DNA from 3 places in the Micromonospora sp. NPDC005205 genome. Region 3 is predicted to be linked to each of the others. Evidence: riboswitches for the same ligand, from Rfam matches in the RefSeq annotation. Region 3 holds a riboswitch; each other region holds the start of a gene.

Region 1 (6,563 bases), on a different contig from region 3:
CGAGCTGCTCGTCGCCGACCGGGCCCGCACCGGCCGCCAGCACGTGGTCGGCGCGGCGGCTCGGGAGCTGAGCCTGACCGAGTGCGTCAACTCCGCCGACGCGCTGGTCTCCGACGTGTCCGGAGTGATCTCGGACTTCCTCTACTCCGGCAAGCCGTACGCGGTCACCGACATGGGCGACGAGGGCGACCGGTTCGTGGAGCGGTTCCCGCTGGCCGGGTCGGGTTACGTGCTACGTCGGGACATGTCCAACGTGGACGACGTGCTGACCGCCCTGCTGGACACCGACCCGCTGGCCGAGGCCCGCTGGGCCACCCGCCGCCGCTACCTGGGTGACTTCCCGGCCGAGTCGTACGCCGAGGCGTTCCTGGCCGCCGCCCGCCGGGAGCTGGCGGCGACGGACGACCCGGCGGCCGAGCACACGCCACAGCTCTCCCCCCTCGCCTGAGCCGGGCTGTCGGGTCAGGCAGGAGGCCAGCTCAGCCCGACCGGCGCCCGGCGGTCACCTCCACCCGTACGACTCCGGACGTGCCAGCCGGCGCTTTCCACTCGGCTGTCGCGGGACCGTCGAGCGACCCGGGCACCGATCGCTCCCACGGGTGCAGCTCCGTTGACGCGACGGTGACCCGCACCGCTTCCTCCGCAGCGGTGAACGTCGACCCGAGGCTCGCCACGATCCGCTGTCGTCCGTCGGCGAGGACTTCGCTTGTGATCGAATCGATGTCCTCGCCGTCAAGCCAGAACAGCCGCTGCACGACGGCTGCGGCGTCCGTAACCGGACCGACGACGTCGACCACCAGCCCGAGCTGCACCTCGTCTCGCAATGCTTCCTCGATCGCGTTCAACAACTCGACAGCGTCCACTTCGTTCCCGTCCTGGCCCCGGAGCACCATCTCCCGGGTCTCCACCGGGTGGTCCACCGGGAGCGGGTCGCACGGGTCAGCGCCCGCGCGCAGATACAGAGCCTGGACCGTCGGCGCTGCCGTGGGCGGGCGGCTCGCCTCCAGCACGCCCATCGACCACGACCTGACCGGGTGCATGCGCAACTCCGTCGCCGACAGCCCGAACTCCGTCGCCAGAGCGGCCACCGCCCGTCCGAAAGGTGCGCGCGGCGACACACCGACCGGCCGCAGCACGAGGAGCAGGGTCAGCTCCCAAACCCCGTCGATCTCGGCCGCCCGCGGCTGGACGACGGCGGACCACACGTCGGGCCGTCCGAGCAGCGGAAGGCAGCTGGTCAGCGCCGCATCGAGATTCGGGGCCTCCAGGCAGGCGCGCACCCGCACCACGACATCGTCCTCGGCGGCCACCACGGGCAGCCGCCGGACAGCAGCGGTGGCCTCTGCGGCGGGCGCACCTCCCGGCAGGCCCAGAGCGTCGTCGGCGTTGTCGGCCACGGCGAGGACGGACACGCTGAGCGGCGTCATTCCGTCCCTGGTCCGCTCCGAACCGGACGCGAAGAGCGTCGGATGGCCGCGCCCCGACTCCCCCACCTCCAGATCGACGTTCACCCACCCGAAGCGGCTCAGCAGGGGCGCAGCCAGTTGGTGCGCAGCCTTCTGGCCGTCGGCGGCGGCGGGCGGGGGCGGGGGCGGTAGGAGCGTCAGCTCCACGTTCACCCCCGTGCGGGCACCGTCGGGGTCGGTCCGAGCCACCTCAAGGTTGTGCGCGTCGAGCGTCGCGGCGAGTGGTTGGCAGCGACGCACCGCGTCGTCGAGGCGGGTGTCGACGACGTTGAGGCTCACGCTGACGAGCAGTGTCGATTCAGTGATAGGCATCGACGCGGAAGCGTACGTCGCAGGGTGCTGTCACACGACCGGTATTCACCGCACCTCAGCGGTACGGGTCCAGCAGCGCCAGTACCGCCGCCGGGTCCTCCACGTGCGCGTTGTGTCCGAGACCGGGCAGCGTGGCGACCGGTACGCCGTACTCCTTGAGCTGTTCGTCGGTGACCATCGGGTCGCTCTCCCCGCGCGCCAGCACCACCGGCACGTCGGTCGCCGCCAGCAGCGCGGCCAGATCGGGCTCGCCGACGGCGAAGGCCGCGGGGTCCATGGCGAGGCGCCACCGGCCGTCGACCTGGCGCAGCCCGGCTTCCACCACCGGGTGGTCCGGCGGGACCAGACCGGTGAGCCCGGCGACCCGCAGGTAGCGGCGAGCCGCCTCGGTGCGGGTGGCGAACCAGCTCACCGGTCGGGCGGCGAGCTCGGCGGCGCGGCTCAGCTCGGCGGGTGACCAGAGTGCCTTGATGCCCAGCCCGACCACGGCATCCACCGGCGTTCCGGCGTCGCGGGCGGCCAGCGCCAGGCCGACCACCCCACCCAGCGAGTGCCCGAGCACGACCAGCCGGTCGTCGGGGACGAGGGCCCGCGCGATCTGCTGAGCGAAGCCCGCGAAGGAGTACGACGGCAGCGGCGACGCCCAGCCGTGGCCGGCGAGGTCCGGTGCCAGCCACCGCCCGGGCCAGTGCTGCTCAAGGTACGGGGCCCAGGGCAACCACACGTCCCCGGTCGTTCCCATCCCGTGCAGCAGCAGCAGGACCGGCCCGCGGCCGGTGTGACCACCCGTTTCATCCACCACGGCCGCAGTCTCCCACGGTTCACGGTCGGGTACGAGGGCCGTCGATGGCGGGCCGGGCGGACAAACGCCGCGGACGCCGGCTCCTTGTGGGAGACGGCGCCCGCGGCGGTCAGGGTGCCCGGGTCAGGCGGAGTAGCCCCGGCTGGTGATCCAGTTGGCCAGGTCGATCGTGGTGATCCAGTACGACGGGTCGGCCGGGTTCGCCGAGTCGGCGATCCGCACGGTGCGACCGTTGTCCTTGTAGCCCACCACGGCGATGTAGTGCCCACCGCCGTAGGAGTGCCACCCGCCGTCGGTGTCGACGGCGTCCCCGACGACGTTGGCCACCACGCCCCGGCCGTCGGTGACGGCCTTCACCACGTCAGCCTGGAGCCGGTCCATCTGGGCCGGGCTGGGCGTGCCGGGGAACATCCGGGTCCGGTACGGGGAGCCCTTCACCTCGGCGTTGAGCACCCGGGTGGTGTCCTCGGCCGAGTTGGTGCCCATCTCGGTGGTGCCCAGTTCGGCGCCGAGCTCCTCCTGCGTGCGGTCGATGCCCGCGGCGCTGAGCGCGTTCCGGGTGGCCGCCGGGCCGCAGTTGTAGTAGGTGTTCTGCGCCTCGTAGTCGTAGTCGAGCACCTTCGTCGCGGGAGGCTTCGGCGGCGTCGGCTTACGGGTGAGGTCGGGGTTGCTCTTGGCCTTGGCAGCGGGCGACGCGGCGCTGGTGGCCGGGGCGGCCGTGGTCGGCGCGGCGCTGGCAGAGGGGGACGCGTCCCGGGCCTCACTGCGGGAGGCGGCGACGTCGCTGCGCATCTCGGCGACGGTGGTCGCGGTGCGCTGGCCGGCCGGGGCGTCGTCAGCAGTGGTGAGCAGGGCGCCGGTGGTGGTGGCGATAGCGAGGGCTGCGGCGGAGGCGGCGACGATCTGGTACGGGCGCTCGGTGGCGAGGCGACGGAGCTGACGCTGCAGGGTGTGCTTCACGGGGTCCTCCACGGATCGGGGGGAGAGCGGCACACCGGGGCCGGACCGGCATCCGGGCAGGCGCCAGCGCGCGGACCGTGGTCCGCGGGTGTGAACCGCTCAGGGGAACGCCCGGATCGGCCGGGCGGGAAAGGCGATGACCCGGGGGGTCAGCTCACCGTCACGCGACGATTGAGCGGGTGCACCGCCGCGCCGTGGAGGCGAGGGAACAACCGAGGGGTGGAAAGGTGCTGCACGAGGATGGGACTCCTTCCGACACCGCCTACCGGGTTAGCTGACGGATTCGGGCGGGAAGACGCCCTACCGCGGGCCGTGGCTCGCGGATTCACCCCGGACTTACTGGTGGGTCCCCGGTTCGTAGATCACGATTAAGCGGGTCGATGCGGCGTCGCGTCTTGCGATCGGTTACCGCACCGGACGGGACGACACTACTGGCGTCTCAACGCCCTGCCAAGCCAGGTTCACCTGCGTAAACCCCAATTGGCGCCACAATTTCTGCGCGTAATGCCGATGATGTGACTCGATGGGACAACCAGTTACGGCGACGCCTAGGGGCGACAACCGGACAGGCCGTAAAGAACGCGGCCACAATCGCGGGAACAATCCCGTCGATCGCGTCGGACGTCCGATTTCCCGAATGGGTGACCGGCCTCACATAACGGATTGGGCTCAACCCACCCGGGCCGGGCGCCACAGTGCCACGACGGCGGGACGCAACGTCCCGGCGACCGTGCGGCGCGCGGGGACCACGCTCGGGCGGAGCCGGGCCGCCGCCGCGTACGCCTCCTCGGCGAGGGCACGAGCCGACTCGGCGGCCAACTCCGCGTCGCGCCAGGCGACCCGCTCACGGTCGGCGGCCACCTGGTAGTCGGTCGACCGCGCATCCCGGATCACCCGGCTGATCAGCACCTCCTGCTCGACCGGGTGTCGCCGGGGATCCCAACCGCGCCGGTGCCCGAACACGTCGCCGAGCTGCGCCATGGTCAGGTCGCCCCGCCAGTACGCCGCCATCGCCGCCCGGTGCAGATAGCGTTCCCGGGCGGCGTACTCGGCGGGGGTGTGTGGGGTCTGCGGGGTGGGCAGTGCCCCCGCGCCAGCGAAGCGACGCGCGGCGGCGTCCGCCTCGTCGTACCCGATCCAGGCCTGCTCCAGCTGTTCCTGAGCGGCCAGCCAGGCGGCACGCCGCCGCTGGGCGGTGGTGGCCGCGCGGGCCGCGGCAACGGCCACCTCCTCGGCGTAGCGGCGCCTGTCGACGGCCTCGGCGTCGGCCAGCTCCTGAGCGGTGAGCCCGGCCGGGACCGGATCGCCGGTCGGCCGGGCCCGTTCGGGGCGGGCGGCCAGCACGGTGAGCAGGCCCAGCGTCAGCAGGAACAGCGTCGACCAGATGGCGGCGGCCCGCGGCACCTCGGTCACGAACTGGTAGAAGACGACGGTCTCCATGGTCGGCACCTCGGGGAGAGAGCAGTGCGATGGAAAGCCGCGCCGACCAGCGGGCCACGGCGGGCCACGGGTCGGCGGGTCAGGGAGCGGGTGGGTCGACAGGGCGCGGCGGCGGGACGGTCGTCCCGGTGGCTCAGCGCCCGGGTGGGGCCCGGGAAGCCCGACCGCTCGCACTGGCGACGAGGGGCAGCCGGTCAGATTCGGCCGCCCTGGCCGGCAGCACGCCGGCCGCGATGGTGCCCTGATCGCCGGGGAGCGCCACCGGCGCGTCGACCGACCAGGTCGGGACCGACTCCTCGGTGGCCTTCGCTGCGGCCGGACGGGCCGCGCCAAGTGCCCCCGAGCCGGTGGCGTCGGCACCAGCGTCGCCCGGCGCACGGCCGGCGTAGATGACGGTTGACTCCGTTGGCGCGGCGTGTCGGCAGGAGGCCGCCAGCGAGCCGGCGACAGTGGTCGGCACCACGCTCGACGTGGGCCCCGTGCCAGGCGTCGACGTGGCGGCCGTGGCCGGGCCTGCGCCGAGCGCCAGGGCCGCGACGACGGCGAGGCTGGTCAGCACCCGAGTCGCCCAGCGCGCCACCCACCACAGCGGACAGGTGAACGCGACCGGAAGCACGTCCCCACGCTACCGTCGCGCCAACCCGTGCGCATCGACCACGGGCGTGTCGGATCACGCCGCGCCGACCCCCTTTGACCAGGGTGGACGCCGTCAGCGCAGGTCGACGTAGGCTGATCGACCGCCAGCCTGACCGGCCTCGTCGGCGGGTCCGTCGACCTCGCCGCGGGCGGTGCTCGCGGGGTCTCGCGCGTCGTCGTCGCCGGCCGGGCGTTGTCGCGGGACGGGCGCTGGACGGGCCGCGCGGCGCGGCGCGAGCCGGCGCATCATCGGAGTTTCGACGAAGCGGTGCAGCAACCCGGCGAGGATCAGGTTCACCGCCAGGAAACCGAGCACCACGGCCGGGCCACGCCAGCCTCCGAAGCCGATCCCCCAGGTTCCGCTCCACCGCAGCACGCTCGTCATCACCAGCACGTGCACCAGGTAGAAGGCGAACGAGACCTCACCGAGCCAGACCAACGGCCGGGAGCGCCACGGCGAGCGCCGACCCCGCACGTCCGCGTCCGCGGCAGCGGTGATCACCAACAGGTACGCGACCGCGAGCAGCGTGGTCCACAGCTCGGCGCGGATCCACTGCGCGGCCACCACCCAGGTGACCAGGAAGATTCCGCTGGCCACTGTCAGTCTGGGACCGCGCCAGAGCCCCCGGCGCATCAACTCGGCCGCCACCGCGCCCAACCAGAACTCCAGCGACCGCACCGGCGGGAAGATCTGGGTGAACCACCAACGGCTCACCTCCGGCACCAACTCCTGCGCCGGCCAGAGCGCGAGGATCAGCAGGGGCAGCGCGACGATCAGCGCCCAGAGCAGCTTCGGCCGGGCCCGGCGCAGCAGCGGCAGCGCCAGCGGCAGGCAGAGGTAGAAGAAGAACTCGCAGGACAGCGACCAGCTGACGGTGTTGATGCTGTAGAACCAGCCCGGCCGGGGATCCCACGCCTGCAACAGCAGCAGGTTCTCCAACGCCGCC
Region 2 (6,563 bases), 480 kb from region 3:
CTCCACGCACCTGCCGATCACCGCGGCCATCGACAGAGTCAGGCTCATCGCCGGAACACCGGACACCAGCCCTTGGCGCACCCTCTGCGAGTTCCCGCTAGGCACCACACCACCTACGCCGGCTGGACCGTTACCGTCCTTGACGTGAACTCGGCGGAATTCTGGAAGTTCCTGGAGCGGTCAGCCGAGGAGACGACCGACCCGGCCCGAAGACTGGACTGGTTGGCGTACCGGCTCAACCGCGTTTCACTGGAGCACATCGCGGACTTCCAGGTCCACCTGGAGGCTGCGCGCCGCCCGCTCGATACCTACGCCATGTGGGGCGCAGCCAACCAGATCATGGACGGCCTGTGTAGCAGCGACGGGTTCTGGTACTTCCAACCATGGCTCATCGGCCAGGGGCAGCGCTGGTGGCAGCACGTCGCCCAAAACCCCGACAACCTCGCCGACCTGCCCGCTGTGCGTGCGCTCGCCGGCCGCAGTCTCTGGGAACGGGCGGACGCGGAGTGGCCGCACTGGGAAGAACTCGCTTACGTGGCGTCCAGCGCCTACGACCACATCACCGGGCGTGAAGACAGCCTCTATGAAGCGCTGGACGCCCGGGGCCACCGCCCGTACTTCGATCCAGCCCCAATCGATGAACCCTGGGACAGCGACAGCCTCGCCGAGATCGAACAACGCCTGCCGCGCCTCATGCGCTTGTTCCCCCGCCAGCACTACGTGAAGCCCTGACCAGCGCAACATCAAAAGCCCTGGCTGGGACTGTTGTCCTGACCAGGGCTTTGATCGTGGAGCGGGTGACGGGAATCGAACCCGCACTGTCAGCTTGGGAAGCTGATGTTCTGCCATTGAACTACACCCGCAAGCGGCACCACTGTACCCGAGTCGTCGGGCCCATGCACCCAGGCACCCCCGGTGACCGCAGGTGTCTGCGGACCGTGCCGCCCGGGTCGGCAGGGATGATCCACTCGGTTTCCTGGAAGTCGGGGTATCCGCAGCGCCGGGATACCGCGGTTCGCCGAAGTCGAGTGGGTCATGCGGAAGTGGCGGCTCGCCGGGTGTGGCGGGCGTACGCATCGGTGCTGGCTCCGTCACGACGGAGCCAGCACCGATGATCTGCCGGTCGTGTGGTCAGGCGGCCGTGCACTGGACGTCACGGCTGAGGAGGGTCGGGCGCGTCTGCGGGACGGCGAGGGGCGCTGCCACCGCCGACTGGGCGTTTGGGTCGAGCCAGACCCGAACGGCCGGCCGACTCGGCCCGAGACCCGGAATGCCCGCGATGTGCTGCTCGCGGCGGGTGAGCATGGCCACGTCGACGGTGAACTCGAAGAGCCGCCAGTCGACCTGCGGCTCGGCGCGGGCGCTCTGCGCCAGCTGCGCCACCCGGATCGGATCGGTCACCGGGCGGGCGTGACCCGCCACGTACGCCTCGTCGTCGCTCTCCTCCGCAGGGAACGAGTGCAGCGCGTAACGGCCGTCACGTTCGAGGTCGCGGCGCTTGGGCGAGTCGATGATGAAGCAGAACAGCCCCTCGGCGGTGATGACCGGGGAGACCGGATGGACGCGGGGCCCGCCGTCGGCACGGACCGTGGCCAGATAGCCGAAGCCCGGCCCGTACTGCTGAAGGAGAACGCGGATCCCGTCGGCGAGTCGGGGCTCGTCGGCGGCGAATTCGGACCAGGAAGCCATGTGGGCATTCTATCGAACAAATGTACGAGTAGCGACCTCGACGCGCTGGTCCGGCACCGAATCCGGCCACTTCCGGCAACGCGGCTATGGTGGTCCGATGCTGCTCTCCGACCGTGACCTGGTCTCCGAGATCAAGGCCGGCACGCTGGGCTTGGAGCCGTTCGAGCCCACCCTGGTCCAACCCTCCAGCATCGACGTCCGACTCGACCGGCTGTTCCGGGTCTTCAACAACCACCTCTACACCCACATCGATCCGGCCATGCAGCAGGACGACCTCACCTCGGCGGTCGAGGTCCCCGACGGCGAGCCGTTCGTGCTGCACCCGGGGGAGTTCGTGCTCGCCTCGACGCTGGAGGTCATCTCGCTGGGTGACCAGCTCGCCGGCCGGCTGGAGGGCAAGAGCTCCCTGGGCCGGCTCGGGCTGCTCACGCACTCCACCGCCGGTTTCATCGACCCAGGCTTCTCCGGTCACGTGACGCTGGAACTCTCGAACGTGGCGAACCTGCCGATCACCCTGTGGCCGGGCATGAAGATCGGGCAGCTCTGCATCTTCCGGCTCTCCTCGCCGGCCGAGCACCCGTACGGCTCGGTGGTCTACGGCTCGCGCTACCAGGGCCAGCGGGGGCCGACACCCAGCCGCGCCTGGCAGCACTGGCGCACCTGGCCCACCCGCTAGGACCAGAACGACGAGGGCCCGCCGCGACGGGATCGCGACGGGCCCTTCGGTCACACTGGGTCAGCCTGGACGGCCGTAGCTGTGGATCGGGCCGTCGTCGACCTTCTTCATCTTGACCGGTTGACCGGCCTGCGAGGCGTGCACCACCCAGCCGCCGCCGACGTACATGCCGACGTGGTGGATGTCGCTGTAGTAGAAGACCAGGTCGCCGGGGCGCAGGTCACCCTTGCTGACGTTCTTGGTGACCCGGCTCTGCGCGGCGGCGTTGTGCGGCAGCGACACGCCGGCCTTCGCCCAGGCGGCCAGCATCAGCCCGGAGCAGTCGTACGAGTTCGGGCCCTCGGCACCCCAGACGTAGGGCTTGCCGATCTGCGCGCAGGCGAACTTGACCGCGGTACCCGCGGCGCCGCCGGGGTAGCTACCCGGGCAGGGCGCCGGGCGCAGCGGACCGCCGCCACCGCTGCCGTACACCTTCAGGCGCAGCTTCTGCAGGCGGTCGATCTCGTCGTTGATCTGCTTCTTCTTCGCCGCCAGCTGGGCTTCCGTGCGGGTCAACTGGGCCACCATCTCGTCCAGTGGCGCCTTCTGCGCGGCCAGTTGGTCGCGCAGGTCGGCCACCTCGCGGACGTCCTTCTGCTGGTTGTGCGCGAAGCGGTCCAGCATTTCGAGCTGGCCGACCACCTCGCTGGGCGACCGGCTGCCCAGCATCGCGTTGACGGTCGAGACGTTCTCACCCATGTAGGCGCGTACGGCAAGGGCGCTGACCTTGTCCATCGCGGCGTCGACCTGGCGCTCGAGCGGAGTGATCCGGGCGGCCAGCGCGTCTGCCTGCTTGCGCTTCGCGGCGAGGTCGATGCGGGTGGCGTTGTGCCGTTCGATGATCGGTTCGAGCTTGTTCCAGTCGGCGTCGATCTGGCGCTCGATCTCGGCGACGGAGGGGTCGGCGTGGGCCGCTGTGGCACTGCCGGTCAGAACGACGGCGACGCCGGCCAGCGCGGCGAGTGCGGTGGTGAAGCGGGACCAGCGTGGACGCGGCACTATCGACGCCGGGCCGGCTGATGCCGACCGCTCGGACGACGGCCGCGGGGCATGGAGTGCCACCGGGGTTCCGTACTCCTTCTTCCTGACCGCCTACCGGGTTAGCTGACGGGTTCGGGCGGGAAGTCGGCGCCCTACCGCAGTGGCTGCGGATTCACCCCGAGGGACCTGGGTCCCCGGTTCGCTCGGAAACGACTCGGCGGTGTCGGTCCGTTACCGCCCGGGGTGGGCGGAGCTGCTGTCGGGCCGACAAATGACCAGAGTAGAGACGCCCGTTACCGATCCGCAACCCGTGCGGCCGTGACACTCCGTACGGATTGGATGAGGTCACCGACCGTGTGAAGAATTCTTTCCCCAAGCTTCGATAGATGGAAAGGTATTGACGCGAGCTCCCGGACGGCGCGATGGTGATTTGACCTCACTCCGCGAGAATCTAGGGGGTTCGATGCACCATCCAACCCTGTCGACCGGCTGGCGCGCGCTGCTCGCCGCCACCGTGGTCGCCGCCGCGACCACGGTGCCACTCTCCGTCGGCCCGGCCGCTGCCGCGCCCACCACCGACCGCCAACAGCAGTACGCCGACGCGGCCACCGAGTACGGCGTACCGGCCGTCGTGCTGCTCGGCGTCTCCTACCTGGAGTCCCGTTGGGACACCAACGCCGGCACACCGAGCACCAGTGGCGGCTACGGCCCGATGCACCTGACCGACGCACGGCACGTGGCCGCCCTACCCGGACGCGGTCACCACGACACCGGTGCCGAGGACCCACGCGGTGACGGCTCCCGGCCGGCCCGGGTGCCCGCGCCCCGACCGGTCGAGGCGCCCGCCCCGTCCACCGCCGCGTTGCAGACCGTCGACGCCGCCGCGGCGCTGACCGGTGCCGCCCCCGAGGCTCTGCGTACCGACGCGGGCCTCAACATCCGGGGTGGGGCGGCGCTGCTGAGCGCGTACCAGAGGGATCTGGGCGCGCCGGTCGGCGCGGACACCGACCCGGCGGCCTGGTACGGCGCGGTGGCCCGCTACTCGGGCGCGGACAGCGCCGACGCCGCGGCGGCCTTCGCCGACGAGGTCTTCACCACCATCGGCGCGGGCGAAGCCCGGGTGACCGACGACGGCCAACGGATCACCCTGCCGGCCCGCGCGGTGCGGCCCGAACGTTCCTGGCTGGACCGGCTGGGCCTGCGCCGGCTGGCCCGCCCGGACGGGGTGGAATGCCCCCGCACCATCTCCTGCGAGTGGATCCCGGCGCCCTACGAGGCGTTCGGCGACGGGGACTACGGCAACCACGACCTCTCCGACCGGCCCGCGCGGCAGAAGATCGAGTACATCGTCATCCACGACACCGAGGCGAGTTGGGCCACCACCCTGCAACTCGTCCAGGACCCGACCTACGTGAGCTGGCACTACTCGCTGCGCTCGGTCGACGGGCACATTGCCCAGCACGTCAAGACGAAGGACGTCGGCTGGCACGCCGGCAACTGGTACGTCAACGCGAAGTCGATCGGGTTGGAACACGAGGGCTTCGCGGCGCAGGGCACCTGGTACACCGAGGCGATGTACCGGACCTCGGCGAAGCTGGTCCGGCACCTGGCGCTGCGGCTGGGCATCCCACTGGACCGCCAGCACATCATCGGCCACGACAACGTGCCCGGCACCATCCCCTCCACAGTGCGGGGAATGCACTGGGATCCGGGCCCCTACTGGGACTGGACGCACTACTTCGACCTGCTGCACGCCCCTCGACTGGACACCGGCACCCCGGCCACCGGGCTGGTCCGGATCGACCCGGACTACACCACCAACCAGCCGGCGTTCACCGACTGCGTCACGGTGGGAGTGCCCTGCGCGCCGCGCGGCTCCTCGGCGGTGGTGCTGCGTAGCGCACCGTCCGCTGACGCGCCGCTGGTCAACGACATCGCGCTCCGCCCGGACGGCAGCCCGAACACGATGGCGGTGTCGGACCACGGGGCCCGGGCGTCCGCCGGGCAGACGTACGCGTTGGCCGGCCGGCAGGGCGACTGGACGGCGATCTGGTACCTCGGGCAGCGGGCCTGGTTCCACAACCCGACGTCCGCGCCGACCGCCAGTTGGACCGTCGGAGTCGTGGCGACGCCGAAGCCCGGAAGGGCCACCGTTCCGGTGTACGGACGGGCGTACCCGGAGCAGTCCGCGTACCCGGACGGGGTGCCCTACCAGGCGATCACGCCGCTGCAGTACACGCTGGCCGCCGGGCAGCGGTACGCCGTCGGCGCGGTGCTGGCCGGCGAGTACTACCGGGCCAGCACGTTCGACGGCTCCTCACCCGGCGACTGGACGGTCATTCGCGGCAAGAACCGGTACGCGCAGATCCAGTTCGGCCACCGGATCATGTACGTCGACCTCGCCGACGTGCAGCTGGTGCCCTCCCCGGTGGGGGCACCCCGCTGAGAACCACGACGGCCCCCGGTCGGTGACCGGGGGCCGTCGTGTCGCGCGAGGTCGATCAGCCAGGTCTGCGGAACCCGGCGATGGGCATCGTGGTAATGCTGGACACCTGCACCGGTTTGCCGGCGCGTGGCGCGTGCACCATCTGGTTGTTACCCAGGTACAGCCCGACATGACTCAGGCCGGAGAAGAAGAACACCAGGTCACCGGGGCGGGCGTCGGCGCGCGAGATGGCCTTGCCCTCGTTCCACTGGTCACCGGTGTGGTGCGTCAGGTAGATCCCGGCCGCCTTGTAGGCGTACTGGGTCAGCCCCGAGCAGTCGAACGAGTTCGGCCCGGTGGCACCCCAGACGTACGGCTTGCCGACCTTGCCGCAGGCGGTCTTGATCGCGGTGCGGGCCGCCGCACTGAACACGCCGTTGATGGTCGGGCAGGCCGCCGTCTTGACGGTGGTCTTGGGCATCGACGCCTCGAGCTGCTTGATCTCGGCGTCGATCTGCTTCTTCTTGGCCGCCAGATCGTTCTGCTGCTTGGTCTGGGTGACGATCAGTGCGTCCAGCTTCTGCTTCTCGCCGTCGTACTTGGCCCGCACGGCCAGCACGCCCTCGACCTCCTTGCGCTCCTGCGAAGCGAGCCGGTCGAGGATGGTGAGCTGCTCGGTGAGCGTGTCCGGCTTGGCGCTGACCAGCAGCGCGCCGATGTCGTGTGACGGGCCGGAGATGTAGTAGCGGGAGG
Region 3 (6,563 bases):
GGTGTCCAGCGGCTGGTCGCTGCTGACGGTGACCCGGCCGGCGGCGAGGTCGACCTGGACGTCACGCACACCCGCGATGGCGCCGACCTCGGCGCTCACCGCGCTGACGCAGTGCCCGCAGGTCATGCCCTGCACCTGGTACGTCGTGTCGACCATTGGATCGTCTCCTTCGTGGTACCGGTACCCGGTGGGGGTATCTCAACAGAACCGACCGTACCATACCCCCTGGGGGTACGCTATCCTGGTCGGTATGACCGCACCCACCCCGATCCGCGGATACACCGCCAGCAAGGACCAGCTGCTCGCGCGGCTCCGCCGCGTCGAGGGGCAGGTCCGGGGCATCGAGAAGATGGTCGACGACGACCGCTACTGCATCGACGTGCTCACCCAGATCTCCGCCATCCAGGCCGCCCTCGACAAGGTGGCCCTCGGGCTGCTCGACGGGCACGCCCGGCACTGCATGCACGAGGGCGCCGCCGAGGGTCGGGCCGACGAGATGGCCACCGAGATGATGGCGGCGGTCGGCCGGCTCATGAAGCGCGGCTGACCGCGCTCAGTCCGGCGCGGGATCGAGACGGACCCGGCGCAGCAACTGAGCGTTGAGCGCCACCACGATCGTCGACGCCGACATCAGCACCGCGGCCACCGCCGGGCTCAACGCCACACCCGCCCAGGCCAGCACCCCGGCGGCCAGCGGCAGCGCCACCACGTTGTAGCCGGCCGCCCAGGCCAGGTTCTGTCGCATCTTCCGGTACGACGCCCGGGACAGCCGCACCACGGCCCCCACCCCGCGCGGGTCCGAGGATGCCAGCACCACCCCGGCGGACTCGATGGCCACATCGGTGCCCGCGCCGATCGCGATGCCCACGTCCGCCCGGGCCAGCGCAGGCGCGTCGTTCACCCCGTCACCGACCATCGCCACCACCAACCCCCGCCGCTGGAGCTCGGCCACCCGATCGTCCTTCTCGGCCGGCAGCACCTCGGCGAAGACCTCGTCGACGCCGGGCCGGAAGCCGAGGTCGGCGGCGACCGCCTCGGCCACCGGCCGGGCGTCACCGGTGATCATGGCGATGGTCCGGACACCCTCGGCACGCAACTCGTCGACAGCGCGCCGGGCCTCCGGACGCACCTCGTCGGTCAACGCGAACGCACCGAGCACGGCGTCGGGCAGCCGCACCAGGTGCAACACCGCGGCACCCCGCGCCGACCACCGCCCGGTCGCGGCCTCCAGCTCCGCCGGGAGCGAAACGCCCAGTTCGCGCAGCAGCGCCGGCCCGCCCACCGCGTACTCCGTACCGTCGATTGTCGCCTTCACACCGCGGCCCGGCAGCGACCGGAACCCGGCTGCCCGGGCCGGGCCGCCGCGGCCGGCCGCCGCCACTATCGCCCGGGCCAACGGATGTTCGCTATCCGACTCGACACCGGCCGCGATCCGCAGCACCTCGCTCCGCTCGACGCCGGACGCCGTCGCCAGGTCGGTCACCCCGTGCTCGCCTCGGGTCAGCGTGCCGGTCTTGTCGAAGAGCACGGCGCCGACGGTCCGCATCCGCTCCAGGGCCAACCGGTCCTTGACCAGAATCCCGGACCGTGCAGCGAGCGCGGTGGAGAGCGCGACGACCAGCGGGATGGCGAGACCCAGCGCGTGCGGGCAGGCGATCACCAGGACGGTGACCGCACGGACCACCGCCTCGTCGGGCTGACCGAGCGCGGTCCAGACCAGCACGGTCAGCACGGCGGTGCCGGTGGCCAGGTAGAACAGCGCGGCGGCGAACCGGTCGGCCAACAGTTGGGCCCGTCCACCGGAAGCCTGGGCCTGGGCGACCATCCGCTGGATGCCGGCGAGGGCGGTCTGCTCACCCAACGCCTCGACGCGCACCCGGATCGCCGAGTCGGTGGCGACGGTGCCGGCCACCACCCGGTCGCCAGTCGTCCGGACGACCGGCCGCGACTCCCCGGTGATCATCGATTCGTCCAGCTCAGCGCCGCCCTCGACGACACGGCCGTCCGCCGGCACCCGGCCTCCCGGCCGGACCAGCACCACGTCGCCGATCCGCAGGCCCGTCACCGGCACGGCCTCGACCCGCCCGTCCGCCGGCACCCGTTCGGCCTCGTCCGGCAACAGCGCGGCCAGCGCCGCCAGCGCTCCCCGGGCCTGTCCGATGGCCTTCATCTCCTGCCAGTGCCCGAGCAGCATGATGGTGACCAGCGCGGCCAACTCCCACCAGAAGTCCAGGTCGAAGACGCCGACGCTGGTCGCCAGGGACGCGGCGTACGCGACGGTGATCGCCATCGCGACCAGCAGCATCATCCCGGGCGCCCGGTCCCGGACCTCTCGAACCGCGCCAACCAGGAACGGCCAACCGCCCCACCAGAACACCACCGAGCCGAGCACCGGGCCCACCCAGCCCTGACCGGGGACGACGTCCCCGCTCAGGCCCAGCCGACCCGACACGAGATGACTCGTCAGCACCACCGGGATGGTCAACACCAGGCAGACCCAGAACCGGCGGCGAAACATCGCCGGATCGTGTCCGGCGTGCTTGTCGTGCCCGGAATGCTTGTCGTGTGGCACGGGTTCGGCGTGTCGCGGTCGGTCGGGGCCGGACGGTGACGGAGCGGGCATGGCTCCAACATGCCGCCCCGGAGACCGCCGCGCGAGCGGTTCGGCCGCCCGACACTCCGCCGCGACCTGCAACCCTCGGAGGGGCTGGCTAGCATCTCCCCCGATGGCCCTCCGAATGCCGCTGCACAGTCGGGCACCGGCGCCGCCACGTCGTGGCGGTGCCCTCGGCCGACCGGGCCGAGCACTGACCGTCCGTGATCAAGCGGTCATCAGGCAGCGATCCGCCCCGCCGTCCGCCGCGTTTCCACCGCAACGGTGAACCGCCCGGCCCGCTGACCCGTATCCCGCACCGGATCGTTGGGAGTCTCACCTTGGCCGCCGACCACACTCACCCCGCTCCGTCCGCCCCGCCTCGGGTGCGACGGATCCTCGTCGTGACTGTGGTACCCCTCTTCGTCGCCACCGTGCTGGCCGCGGTGCTGCTCTGGCCGCGCGGCGGGTCACCGCAGACCGATGGTGGTGCCGACGTGCCGCGCTACCCCGGCACTGTCACACGGGTGGTGAGCGAGCCGTGCCCGCCGGCGCCGTCGGTCCCCGAGGGCACACCGAGGGTCGGCGATGGGCGGTGCGGCACTGTCGACGTGCGGGTGGACGACGGGCCGACCGCCGGCCAGCAGGTACGGACTCCGGTGCCCGACGGGCCCGGCGCACCCCGGGTCGAGGTCGGCGACGAGGTGGTCCTGGTCGAGCTGGCCGACCCGACCGATCCCGCCACCAGCAACTGGAACATCGCCGAGCACCAACGCGGCACCCCGATGGTGTGGCTGGCGGTGATCTTCGCGGCCGCGATCGTCGCGTTCGGTCGGTGGCGAGGTCTGGCCGCGCTCGCCGGGCTGGCCGCCAGCTTCGCCATCCTGCTCACCTTCGTGCTGCCGGGCATCAGCGCCGGCAGGTCACCGCTGCTGGTGGCGGTGGTCGGCGCGGCCCTGATCATGTTCGTGGTGCTCTATCTGACCCACGGGGTCACCGCACAGACCTCGGTCGCGGTGCTCGGCACCCTGGGCAGCCTGGTCCTGACCGGCGTGCTCGCCACCATCGCCACCGCCGCGACCCACCTCACCGGCTTCGGCAGCGAGGACGCCACCACCCTGTCGATGTTCCAGGGCGACGTGGACCTGCACGGACTGCTGCTCGCCGGAATCATCATCGGGTCACTCGGGGTACTCGACGACGTGACGGTCACCCAGGCGGCCACCGTCACCGAACTGGCGAACGCCAACCCCGGGCTGACCCGGTTGCAGCTCTACCGTGCCGCCACCCGGGTCGGCCGCGCGCACATCGCCTCCACTGTCAACACCATCGTGCTGGCGTACGCGGGTGCGTCACTGCCCCTGCTGCTCCTGCTCACCGCCGACTCGCGGCCGATCGGGCAGATCCTCACCAGTGAGTTCCTCGCGCAGGAGATCGTCCGCAGCGCGGTCGCCACCCTCGGTCTGATCGCCGCCGTGCCGCTGACCACCGGGCTGGCCGCGGTGGTCACCGCCGCCGGGCGCAGCGACGCCTCAGCGCCCACCGACGCTCCCGCGCCCCAGCCCCGGCCCCAGCCGGACCGCAGCGAGGCACTGGCCGCACTCAGCTCACCGCGAACGGCCGGCTCCGACGAACCGGACCGGACGCGGACCGCACCCCCACCCGAGGCCACCGACCGGTGGCCGAAGTCGAACAGGAGCACGGATACGGCATGGTGACACTCCTCAGCGTGACCAGATCGGGCATCCACCCTGAGAACCCCGTCACTGGTCACTCAACGCTATGGCGAAATGACGCTTTTGGTCGGCATCCAGGCGTAGCTCAGCCGGTCGACTCTCGGGTAACCTCGCTGCCGGTTACCGATGAAGGCGCGAAGCGGCGTCTGCGGTGCCACCGCCCAATCGCCAACCGGCGAGCCGGGGACCCAGGTACCTGGGGTGAATCCGCATCAGCGGTAGGGGCCACTTCCGCCCCGAACCCGTCAGCTAACCCGGTCGGCGGTCGACGGAAGGGAACATTGTGACGGCACCCCTACGCCGCTGGTTGACACCCGTGGTGGCCGTGATCGCCGCACTGACCGTGTTCGCCGGGCCGTTCCCGGCGCACGCCGCCCCGACGAACCCCACACCGTCCGGGCACGAGGAGGACGGCGAGCCCAAGCTGCTCAACGACGTCATCGAGCAGGCCAACCGTGACTACTCCGCCGCGAAGTCCAAGCTGGACAAGTCCAAGAAGCGGCAGAGCGAGTTGGCGGCGGAGGTCAACCGGGCCAAGGCCGAACTGGACGCGTTGGCCCCGCAGGTCGGGCAGATCGCCGCACAGGCGTACCGGACCGGCCGGATCGGCGCGGTCGCGATGCTGCTGGAGAGCGACGCGCCCGACTCGTTCGTCCAGCGCGCCGGGCTGCTCGACGAGATCAACATGGTCAACGAGAAGAAGCTCTCCGAGGTCAACGAGGTGAAGGCCCGCGCCGAGCAGGCCAAGCTGGCCCTCGACACCGAGGTGCGCGAGCAGCAGAAGCAGACCGCCCTGATGGCGAAGCGCAAGAGCGAGGCCGACAAGGCGCTCTCCCTCGTCGGCGGCAAGGGTTTCACCGGCGGCCTGGTGGATGCCACCTCCAAGGTCGCGAAGATCGGCCCGGGTCGCACTGCCGACGGTGACTGGAAGGCCCAGTCGTGCAGCGAGAACGACCCCACCACCTCCGGCTGCATCACGCCGCGCACGCTGCACGCGTACAAGGAGGTCAAGGCGGCCGGCTTCAACCGGTTCGTCGGCTGCTACCGCCCCGGCGGGCCGTGGGAGCACCCGAAGGGCCGCGCCTGCGACTGGTCGCTACAGAAGAGCGGGTTCTCCCCGTGGCACAACAACGACACCCGGACGTACGGCAACAACGTCGCCGCGTTCCTCATCCGTAACGCCGACCGGCTCGGCATCTACTACGTGATCTGGAACCGGCAGATCTGGTTCCCGGCCACCGGCTGGAGTTCGTACAGCGGGCCGTCGAACCACACCGACCACGTCCACATGTCGCTGCTCTGACCCGCACGATCCCCGTCGAGGGCCGTTCCGCGTAACGCGGAGCGGCCCTCGTCGCGTCAGACGGTGGCAGGCGCGGCCGGGTCGGTCGAGGCCGGAGTCGTCAACGTCGTGAAGCCGGCCGGAACGGCGGCCACCGGGCGTACCGCTCCGGCTGCCAGTCGGTAGGACACGCCCACCACCGCGCACCGCCCCCGCGCCACCTCGTCGGCCAGCACGGGCGACTGCCCGAGCAGCGTCTCGACGGTCTGTGCGATGTGGATGTCGACGATGCCGTCGATGTCGTCCACGCCCTCGTCCGCGGCCCGGCGCAGGCTGGGCAGCACGGCGTCGACCACGGCGCGCAGATGGCCACTCGGCGCGGTACCGGTCGCGGCGGACTCCCGGGCGGCCTGCACCGCACCGCAGGAGTCGTGACCGAGCACCACCACCAGCGGGGTGCCGAGCACTGTCACCGCGTACTCGACGCTGCCGAGCACCTCGGGGCCGGCGGTGTGCCCGGCGGTGCGAACCACGAACAGGTCGCCCAGCCCCCGGTCGAAGATGATCTCGGCAGCCAGTCGCGAGTCGGAGCAGCCGACGATCACCGCGAACGGGTGTTGCCCGTCGGCCACCGCGGCCCGGTGCCCGGCATCCTGGTTGGGGTGGCGTGGGGCGCCATCGACGAAGCGCCGGTTGCCGGCGACCAGTTCCGCGTACGCCCGGGTCGGCTCACTGAGCGCGGTGGCCCCGTCGGTAATCCGCTGCGGACCCGGCTGACCGCCGGAGCTCCCGGTATGACTCATCCCGCACCTCGTCTCGACGCATCTGACCTGGTCAAACCGGCTCTCCGCCGGCCGGGCGGCGGGCGCTGGCTCGTGCTCCACCGTCACACGCACCGTAAGATGCGTCAAGGTATGCGTGATTTAGATTTCATACGTTGACTCCGGCCATA

The links. A riboswitch is a leader RNA that binds a small molecule or an ion and turns the genes downstream of it on or off. The one in region 3 is predicted to bind cyclic di-AMP.
Region 1: it holds a riboswitch for cyclic di-AMP, as region 3 does, so the genes downstream of both, ABZU43_RS15100 (C39 family peptidase) here and ABZU43_RS03745 (hypothetical protein) in region 3, are expected to answer to the same signal.
Region 2: it holds a riboswitch for cyclic di-AMP, as region 3 does, so the genes downstream of both, ABZU43_RS01395 (NlpC/P60 family protein) here and ABZU43_RS03745 (hypothetical protein) in region 3, are expected to answer to the same signal.

Annotation. Positions count from the first base shown of each region.
Region 1 is NZ_JBEXHV010000007.1:19,426-25,988, reverse strand. Features, by position in the region: gene ABZU43_RS15115 (CDP-glycerol glycerophosphotransferase family protein) at 1-448, shown strand, start outside; gene ABZU43_RS15110 (hypothetical protein) at 480-1,778, opposite strand; gene ABZU43_RS15105 (alpha/beta fold hydrolase) at 1,834-2,580, opposite strand; gene ABZU43_RS15100 (C39 family peptidase) at 2,704-3,552, opposite strand; cyclic di-AMP (ydaO/yuaA leader) riboswitch at 3,785-3,925, opposite strand; gene ABZU43_RS15095 (hypothetical protein) at 4,210-4,980, opposite strand; gene ABZU43_RS15090 (hypothetical protein) at 5,114-5,596, opposite strand; gene ABZU43_RS15085 (acyltransferase) at 5,690-6,563, opposite strand, start outside.
Region 2 is NZ_JBEXHV010000001.1:296,105-302,667, reverse strand. Features, by position in the region: gene ABZU43_RS01420 (2'-5' RNA ligase family protein) at 1-148, shown strand, start outside; gene ABZU43_RS01415 (DUF4240 domain-containing protein) at 145-732, shown strand; tRNA gene ABZU43_RS01410 (tRNA-Gly) at 790-863, opposite strand; gene ABZU43_RS01405 (pyridoxamine 5'-phosphate oxidase family protein) at 1,132-1,689, opposite strand; gene dcd (dCTP deaminase) at 1,787-2,365, shown strand; gene ABZU43_RS01395 (NlpC/P60 family protein) at 2,426-3,403, opposite strand; cyclic di-AMP (ydaO/yuaA leader) riboswitch at 3,480-3,615, opposite strand; gene ABZU43_RS01390 (peptidoglycan recognition family protein) at 3,849-5,831, shown strand; gene ABZU43_RS01385 (NlpC/P60 family protein) at 5,887-6,563, opposite strand, start outside.
Region 3 is NZ_JBEXHV010000001.1:778,381-784,943, reverse strand. Features, by position in the region: gene ABZU43_RS03765 (copper ion binding protein) at 1-156, opposite strand, end outside; gene ABZU43_RS03760 (metal-sensitive transcriptional regulator) at 251-547, shown strand; gene ABZU43_RS03755 (copper-translocating P-type ATPase) at 554-2,518, opposite strand; gene ABZU43_RS03750 (YibE/F family protein) at 2,935-4,311, shown strand; cyclic di-AMP (ydaO/yuaA leader) riboswitch at 4,478-4,608, shown strand; gene ABZU43_RS03745 (hypothetical protein) at 4,613-5,632, shown strand; gene ABZU43_RS03740 (carbonic anhydrase) at 5,689-6,414, opposite strand.